One region of the Streptomyces sp. C genome, then DNA from elsewhere that is predicted to be linked to it. Evidence: riboswitches for the same ligand, from Rfam matches in the RefSeq annotation. Region 1 holds a riboswitch; each other region holds the start of a gene.
What was found. Region 1 has a riboswitch for cobalamin ahead of SSNG_RS23740 (ribonucleoside-diphosphate reductase subunit alpha). Riboswitches for the same ligand answer to the same signal wherever they lie in the genome.
Positions count from the first base shown of each region.

Region 2: another riboswitch for cobalamin. It lies ahead of SSNG_RS31350 (ABC transporter substrate-binding protein); the one in region 1 lies ahead of SSNG_RS23740 (ribonucleoside-diphosphate reductase subunit alpha).
Region 3: another riboswitch for cobalamin. It lies ahead of SSNG_RS24955 (energy-coupling factor ABC transporter permease); the one in region 1 lies ahead of SSNG_RS23740 (ribonucleoside-diphosphate reductase subunit alpha).

Region 1 covers NZ_GG657750.1:5,226,715-5,228,907, forward strand. Annotated here, with positions in the region: gene SSNG_RS23740 (ribonucleoside-diphosphate reductase subunit alpha) at 1-1,235, opposite strand, end outside; cobalamin riboswitch at 1,380-1,514, opposite strand; gene SSNG_RS23745 (GNAT family N-acetyltransferase) at 1,534-2,028, opposite strand; gene SSNG_RS23750 (Uma2 family endonuclease) at 2,107-2,193, shown strand, end outside.
Region 2 covers NZ_GG657750.1:6,997,658-6,999,850, forward strand. Annotated here, with positions in the region: gene SSNG_RS31345 (immunity 49 family protein) at 1-781, shown strand, start outside; cobalamin riboswitch at 963-1,106, shown strand; gene SSNG_RS31350 (ABC transporter substrate-binding protein) at 1,142-2,131, shown strand; partial or broken gene SSNG_RS31355 (iron chelate uptake ABC transporter family permease subunit) at 2,179-2,193, shown strand, end outside.
Region 3 covers NZ_GG657750.1:5,488,850-5,491,042, forward strand. Annotated here, with positions in the region: gene SSNG_RS24950 (energy-coupling factor ABC transporter substrate-binding protein) at 1-285, opposite strand, end outside; gene SSNG_RS24955 (energy-coupling factor ABC transporter permease) at 285-983, opposite strand; cobalamin riboswitch at 1,012-1,211, opposite strand; gene SSNG_RS24960 (flavodoxin family protein) at 1,331-2,050, shown strand; gene SSNG_RS24965 (hypothetical protein) at 2,078-2,193, opposite strand, start outside.

The DNA of each region.
Region 1 (2,193 bases):
CCCTGGCCGGTCTGCGCGAGGGTGCGCATCATGCGGCCGTAGAGGTCGCGGGCCGGCATGGTCTTCTTGGCGAGGCCGGCCGCCTCCGCCTTGACGTAGGCGGCGTCGAACTCGTCGCCGTAGAGGTCGACCAGCTCGGGGACGTCGGCCGGGGAGAACAGCGACCAGTCGGCGTCGGCGTTCACGCGGCGCATGAACTCGTCCGGGATCCAGTGGGCGAGGTTGAGGTTGTGCGTACGGCGCTGGTCCTCGCCGGTGTTGTCGCGGAGCTCCAGGAACTCCTCGATGTCGGCGTGCCAGGTCTCCAGGTAGACGGCGGCGGCGCCCTTGCGGCGGCCGCCCTGGTTCACGGCGGCGACGGAGGCGTCGAGGGTCTTGAGGAACGGCACGATGCCGTTGGAGTGGCCGTTGGTGCCGCGGATCAGCGAACCGCGGGCGCGGATGCGGGAGTACGAGAGGCCGATGCCGCCGGCGTGCTTGGACAGGCGCGCCACCTGGTGGTAGCGGTCGTAGATCGAGTCCAGCTCGTCCAGCGGGGAGTCCAGCAGGTAGCAGGAGGACATCTGCGGGTGGCGGGTGCCGGAGTTGAAGAGCGTCGGCGACGACGGCAGGTAGTCCAGGCGGCTCATCAGCCGGTACAGCGAGGCGACTTCCTCGACGGCCTGGACCGAGTCGTCCTCGGCGAGGCCGCAGGCCACGCGCAGCATGAAGTACTGCGGGGTCTCGATCACCTGGCGGGTGATCGGGTGGCGCAGCAGGTAGCGGCTGTGCAGGGTGCGCAGGCCGAAGAAGCCGAAGCGGTCGTCCGCGCCCTCGGCGAGCGCGTGCTCGACCAGCGCGTCCAGGCGGGCGGCGTGGGCGGCGACGAACTCGGCGGTGCGGTCGGCGATCAGGCCCTCGCGGTGGCCGACGGCGACGGACTCGGCGAAGGAGGTCGCGCCCTGGCCGGCGGCCTCGTCGGCCACGGCCAGCGTCAGCAGGCGGGCGGCGAGCCGGGAGTAGGCGGGGTCCTCGGAGATCAGGCCCGCCGCGGCCTCGGTGGCCAGCCCGCGCAGCTCGGCCTCGTCGGCGGAGGCGCTGCGGCCGCGCAGGGCTGCGGCGGCGACCCGGCCGGGGTCGGTGTCGGGGAGGTCGGCGGTCAGCTCGGTGAGAGTACGCAGCAGCGCGGCCCCCGGGCCTTCGGTGGTGTCGCCAGAAACGGACTCGGCGCGCGGTGCGGAAGGCGCGATGGTCACGGCGGGAGCTCTCCCTCGCTCGGCCCGGTCTTCGGCGGATCGGGGCGCGGGGAGGCGCATGCGGGCGCGACCGGATCGCGTACTCACCGCATGGCGTCCACCGGCCCAACCGCGAGACCCGGACGTGTCGGCACCCGGTTCGGTCGATCCGGGCGCACTGTCGGCAGGTCCTCGGACTTTTCATACCGTTGCGGGACAGTTCCGGATTCGCACCGGATCCCCCTGCGGCGACAGCGAGGATGAGCATACATGTGGGGGGCCGCCCGTGCGCGACCCACCACATGTTGTGTCGGCGCGGCTACAGCTCCAGACGGTAGGTCAGCAGTTTCAGGGCGGGGATGGGCGACCAGTCGAGCTCGGGAGTGCGGACGAAGCCCAGTCGCCCGTAGATCCGCTGGGCGCCCAGCATGGCCGGCTGGGTGGACAGCACGAGGGCCCTGACGCCCAGGGCGCGGGCCCGTTCGGTGCAGGCGCGTACGAGGGCCTCCCCGACGCCCTTGCCGCGCGCCTCGGGCGCCACGGCGAGCATCCGGAATTCGGCTTCCTCCGGTCCGGCCACGTCCGCGAGCCGGCTGCCGGGTGCGGCGAACGTCACGCCCCCGAGCACCCGGCCGTCCTCGACGGCGACGAGCACCTCCCCGTCCCCGGCCCGCCCGGCGACGTCGCGCAGGACGTTCAGGTAGGTGTCGTCGTCGTTCAGGTCCAGCAGCCCGTCCCCGCTGTAGGCGGCTCCGGTGATCTCCCCGAGCCGCCCGTACTCGTCTTCCCTCGCCGTTCTGATCTCGATGTCCATGCCGCCGAGTGTGCCGGACGGGTGTCGGTGGTCGGCGCTATCGTCGAAGGAGCACCGTTGATGGAAGGTGAGCGAGGCATGACCGTGATGACAGACCGGCCCCACATGCTGACAGAGGACTTCGAAGCCGTCGCGCGCATAGCGGCCCGGGAGCGGGTGGGGACG
Region 2 (2,193 bases), 1.8 Mb from region 1:
GCTTGCGGGGCTCGGAACATCAGAGGACGATCGCCATGACGCACTGACGCTCGCACTTGTTGCAGCCAAGTGGCACTGCCTCGCGGACCCCGTTGCGGATCGGTTCACCACGTGGCAGGCCTGGATCCTCGCCATGCAGACCGGCTCCGCGCTGTTCACGGCCGGCCAGGCAACCGAGGGGCCCGTCAGGTGCCGCGTCGGCGCCAATGGCGAGGAGAGGGAGCTGCCGGCGACGGGACCCCAGGAGTACCTGCACGCCGCCAACTGGCTCACCTCCTTCTACCTGGCGGCGATCTGCCGGGAGGACGAGCGCATGAACCGGCTCGCGCAGGTCCCCCTGCCGTTCCTCCGTGCGTCCGGTGCGGAGTTCGACGAGTACGTCTACTCGTGGGTGGAGACGCTCCAGAACCACCCTTTCGGGCGGCAGGAGACGTGGGACAGCCTGGTCCGCGCAGTAGAGGGCACGGACCCCGCACATGTTCAGATTGCCAGCCAGGAGCTGATGCTGAAGATCCTCTATCCGCCGCTCAACCTCTTCCACCGGTATGCGACCCGGGACGAGGAGCGGTTCAACGAGTCCTTGGCCGAGGCGCTCACCTGGCACAAGGAGTACTGGACTGCGAACGAGGCCCGTTCGAGGAGCGGCGAAGGCCTGGTCGCCCTCGGCCCGCTCGCGATCGCCTGCATGGCCCGTGATGCGGGTATGGCGATCCAGGTCGAGTCCGAGTATCTCCCGAAGGCACTCCTGGAGTTCGGCTGGGTCGGTGAAGTGGACGCCTGACGGCCGACTCCGGGGCCACCGCCAACGCGGTACGCGATGCCCTGCTTCACCACCGCGGCGTGGCGCGGAGGGTGAACCAAGTGGCCCTTCGCCGTGCCCCGGTACCGTGCTGCCCGCCGCACCCACACGATCCAGCGCCGGGGCGGGAGTTCCGGGCCGGGGGCGGGGTGCAAAGGACGCGTCTGGCAGACTTGGGCGGGTTGTCCCGGCGGTGCAGGACAGGAAACCGGTGTGAATCCGGTGCGGTCCCGCCACTGTGACCGGTCGCCGCGTGCGTGCGCGTGGGGGCCGGGAGTCAGACACTGACGCACCGCCTCTTCACTTCGACCGGGGACGAGGATCCCCCGGAGAGGCCTCACCATGTCGCGTGTCCGCGCCGCCGTGCGCTCCTTCCTGCCCTTCGCCCTTGTCCTGCCGCTCGCCGCCTGCGGCGGTCCTACCGGGGCCGAGCGGTCCGCGGGCGGGGCGCAGGCCGCGCCCGGGTTCCCGTACACCGTCACCAACTGCGGTGTCAGCAGCACCTACCAGGCGCCGCCCGAGCGCGCCGTCACCATGAACCAGCACGCCACCGAGATCATGCTGGCCCTCGGGTTGCAGGACCGGATGGCCGGGACCGCCTATCTCGACGACTCCGTGCTGCCCGCCTACCGGCCCGCCTACGACAGGATCAAGGTGCTGGCGAAGGAGTACCCCTCCAAGGAGGTGCTCCTCGGCGCCAACCCCGACTTCGTGTACGGCGGTTACGCCAGCGCCTTCGACAAGGGGCAGGGCCGGGACCGGGAAGCGCTGGCCAAGGCCGGCATCGGGTCCCGGCTGAGCGTGGAGTACTGCACCCAGGGCCCGGTCGGGCTCGAACAGCTGAGGACCGAGATCACCGAGGTCGCCCGGACCTTCGGCGTGCCCGAGCGCGGCGAGGAGCTCGTCCGGGACGAGCAGCGGCGCGTCGACGCCGTCACCGCACGGGTGAAGGACCGGGCCCGGCCGTCCGTCTTCGTCTACGACTCCGGCGAGGCCTCCGCCTTCACCTCGGGAGGCAACGGCATCGGCAACGAGATCGTCTCCCTCGCCGGGGGAACGAACGTGTTCGCCGACCTCAAGGACACCTTCGGCGACGTACCGTGGGAGAAGGTCATCGAGCGCGCGCCCGAGGTCGTCCTCATCTACGACTACGGCGGCACCACCGTGGAGGCCAAGAAGCAGCGCCTGTTGAACGACCCGGCGCTGGCGGAGGTTCCCGCCGTCAAGAACCGGCGGTTCGTCGTGCTGCCGCTCTCCTCCGCCGTGCTCGGCGTGCGCGTCGCCGACGCCGTCGAGTCCCTCGGCCGTCAGCTGCACCTCGACGCCCCGTGAGGCGCGGGCTCTCGCTGGTGCTGCTCGCTGCCGCGCTCGCCGTCTCGATGGTGGCGGGGCTG
Region 3 (2,193 bases), 260 kb from region 1:
GCGGCGGCCCTTGCGGACGCCGAAGTAGTAGGCGAGCACGCCCGCCCCGAGCGCCGCCTGGAGGGCGAACAGCGCCGACTCCACCTCGCCCGACGGGGGCTCGTACAGCGGGGCGAACCAGGGCTCGTAGTCCGGCTTCAGCTCGGTGATGGCCGCCTCGGCCTGCGCGTCGGCGCCGGTGAACGGCTCCTCCTTGCCGTCGCCGAGCCCCAGCGCGAGCGGGATCACCGCCAGCGCCGCCACCAGGAGCAGCAGCAGGGTGTTGATCTTCGCGTTCCTGCTCATCAGAGGGCCGCCTCCTGCTTCGCCTGCTTGCCCCCGGTCAGCTTCGCGACACCGAGCCGGACCAGGTCCGACTTGCTGGACTGCATCAGCAGCCGCATCACGAGGACCGTCAGCAGGCCCTCGCTGATCGCGAGCGGGATCTGGGTGAGGGCGAAGATGCCCGCGAACTTCTCCAGGGAGCCCAGGAAGCCGCTCGCCGGGTCGGGGAAGGCCAGCGCCAGCTGGACGGAGGTGACGCAGTAGGTGACCAGGTCGGCGAAGAACGCGCCGAAGAAGACGGTCACCATCAGCGGCGCGCCGGACTTCCGCAGCAGCCGGTAGACCCCGTAGCCGGCCCAGGGCCCGGCGACGGCCATCGAGAAGACGTTGGCGCCCAGCGTGGTGAGTCCGCCGTGGGCCAGCAGCAGCGCCTGGAAGAGGAGGGTGATCGTGCCGAGCACCGCCATGATCGGCGGCCGGAAGAGGATGGCTCCGAGCCCCGTCCCCGTCGGGTGCGAACAACTTCCCGTCACGGAAGGGATCTTCAGGGCGGACAGGACGAACGTGAACGCACCGGACGCCCCGAGCAGCAGTGTGCTCTCTGGGTTCGCCTTCACCTCGCGGGTCAGCGCGCGGACCCCGTGGACGACGAAGGGGGCGGACGCGGCGCCCCAGGCGGCCGCGTGCAAAGGGGGTAGGAACCCCTCGGCTATATGCATGGGTTGGGAGACCTCTCCAGCACCTCGTGGATGGACGACGCGCCCCGGCCGGTCTCCTGGCTCACGGGTACTGATGCCCTGGCTCCGCCTTCCCGGGCCCGTGCGGTATCCCGCGCGGGCCCAGTGGCTTCCCGCGGGGGAGAGTGGAGCCGGACTTCCCGATCACAGTGGCGAGGGCCGCACCGGTCTTGCACCGGTTTCCCGAACACCAAGGCCAGACGACCCTAGTCGCCCGCACGGACCGTCACAACCCGGACCGATCCGGCCACCCGCCCGCCCACCCGCCGAGCACCCGTACGGGCCAGGCCCGCTGGCCGGTCCGCCGGGCCCCCGGCACGGTGGAGGGCATGGCCGCCGACGACAGCCCCCGGTACGAGGACCTCTCCGCCGTCTACGTCAACTGCACCCTCAAGCGCTCTCCCGAGACCAGCAACACCGAGGGCCTGATCGCCCGGAGCCGGGCCGTCATGGAATCGGCGGGCGCCCGCACCTCGCTGATCCGCGCCGTCGACCACGACATCGCCACCGGTGTCTGGCCGGACATGACCGACCACGGCTGGGAGAGCGACCAGTGGCCGGTCCTGTACAGCCAGATCATGGACGCGGACATCCTGGTGCTGTGCGGCCCCATCTGGCTGGGGGACAACAGCTCCGTCATGAAGCAGGTGATCGAGCGGCTCTACGCCTGCTCCTCCCTGCTGAACGAGCAGGGGCAGTACGCCTACTACGGGCGGGTCGGCGGAGCGCTGATCACGGGGAACGAGGACGGCGTCAAGCACTGCGCCATGAACATCCTCTACAGCCTCCAGCACCTCGGCTACGCGATCCCGCCCCAGGCCGACGCGGGCTGGATCGGCGAGGCCGGCCCCGGCCCCTCCTACCTGGACCCGGGCTCGGGCGGACCCGAGAACGACTTCACGAACCGGAACACCACGTTCATGTCGTGGAACCTGATGCACCTGGCGGCACTCCTCAAACGCGCCGGCGGCATGCCGGCCCACGGCAACCAGCGCTCCCTGTGGGACGCCGGCTGCCGCTTCGACTTCCCCAACCCCGAACACCGCTAGCCGGGCGGCTCCGGGGCGGCCACGGGGTCAGCAGGTGTTGGGGTGCGGGAAGTCCAGCACGAGCCGCTCGGGCGAGTGCAGGACGGAGGTCTTCCAGGTCGGCTGGGTGTCGAAGGCGGCGCCGAAGGTCACGTACCCCTCGT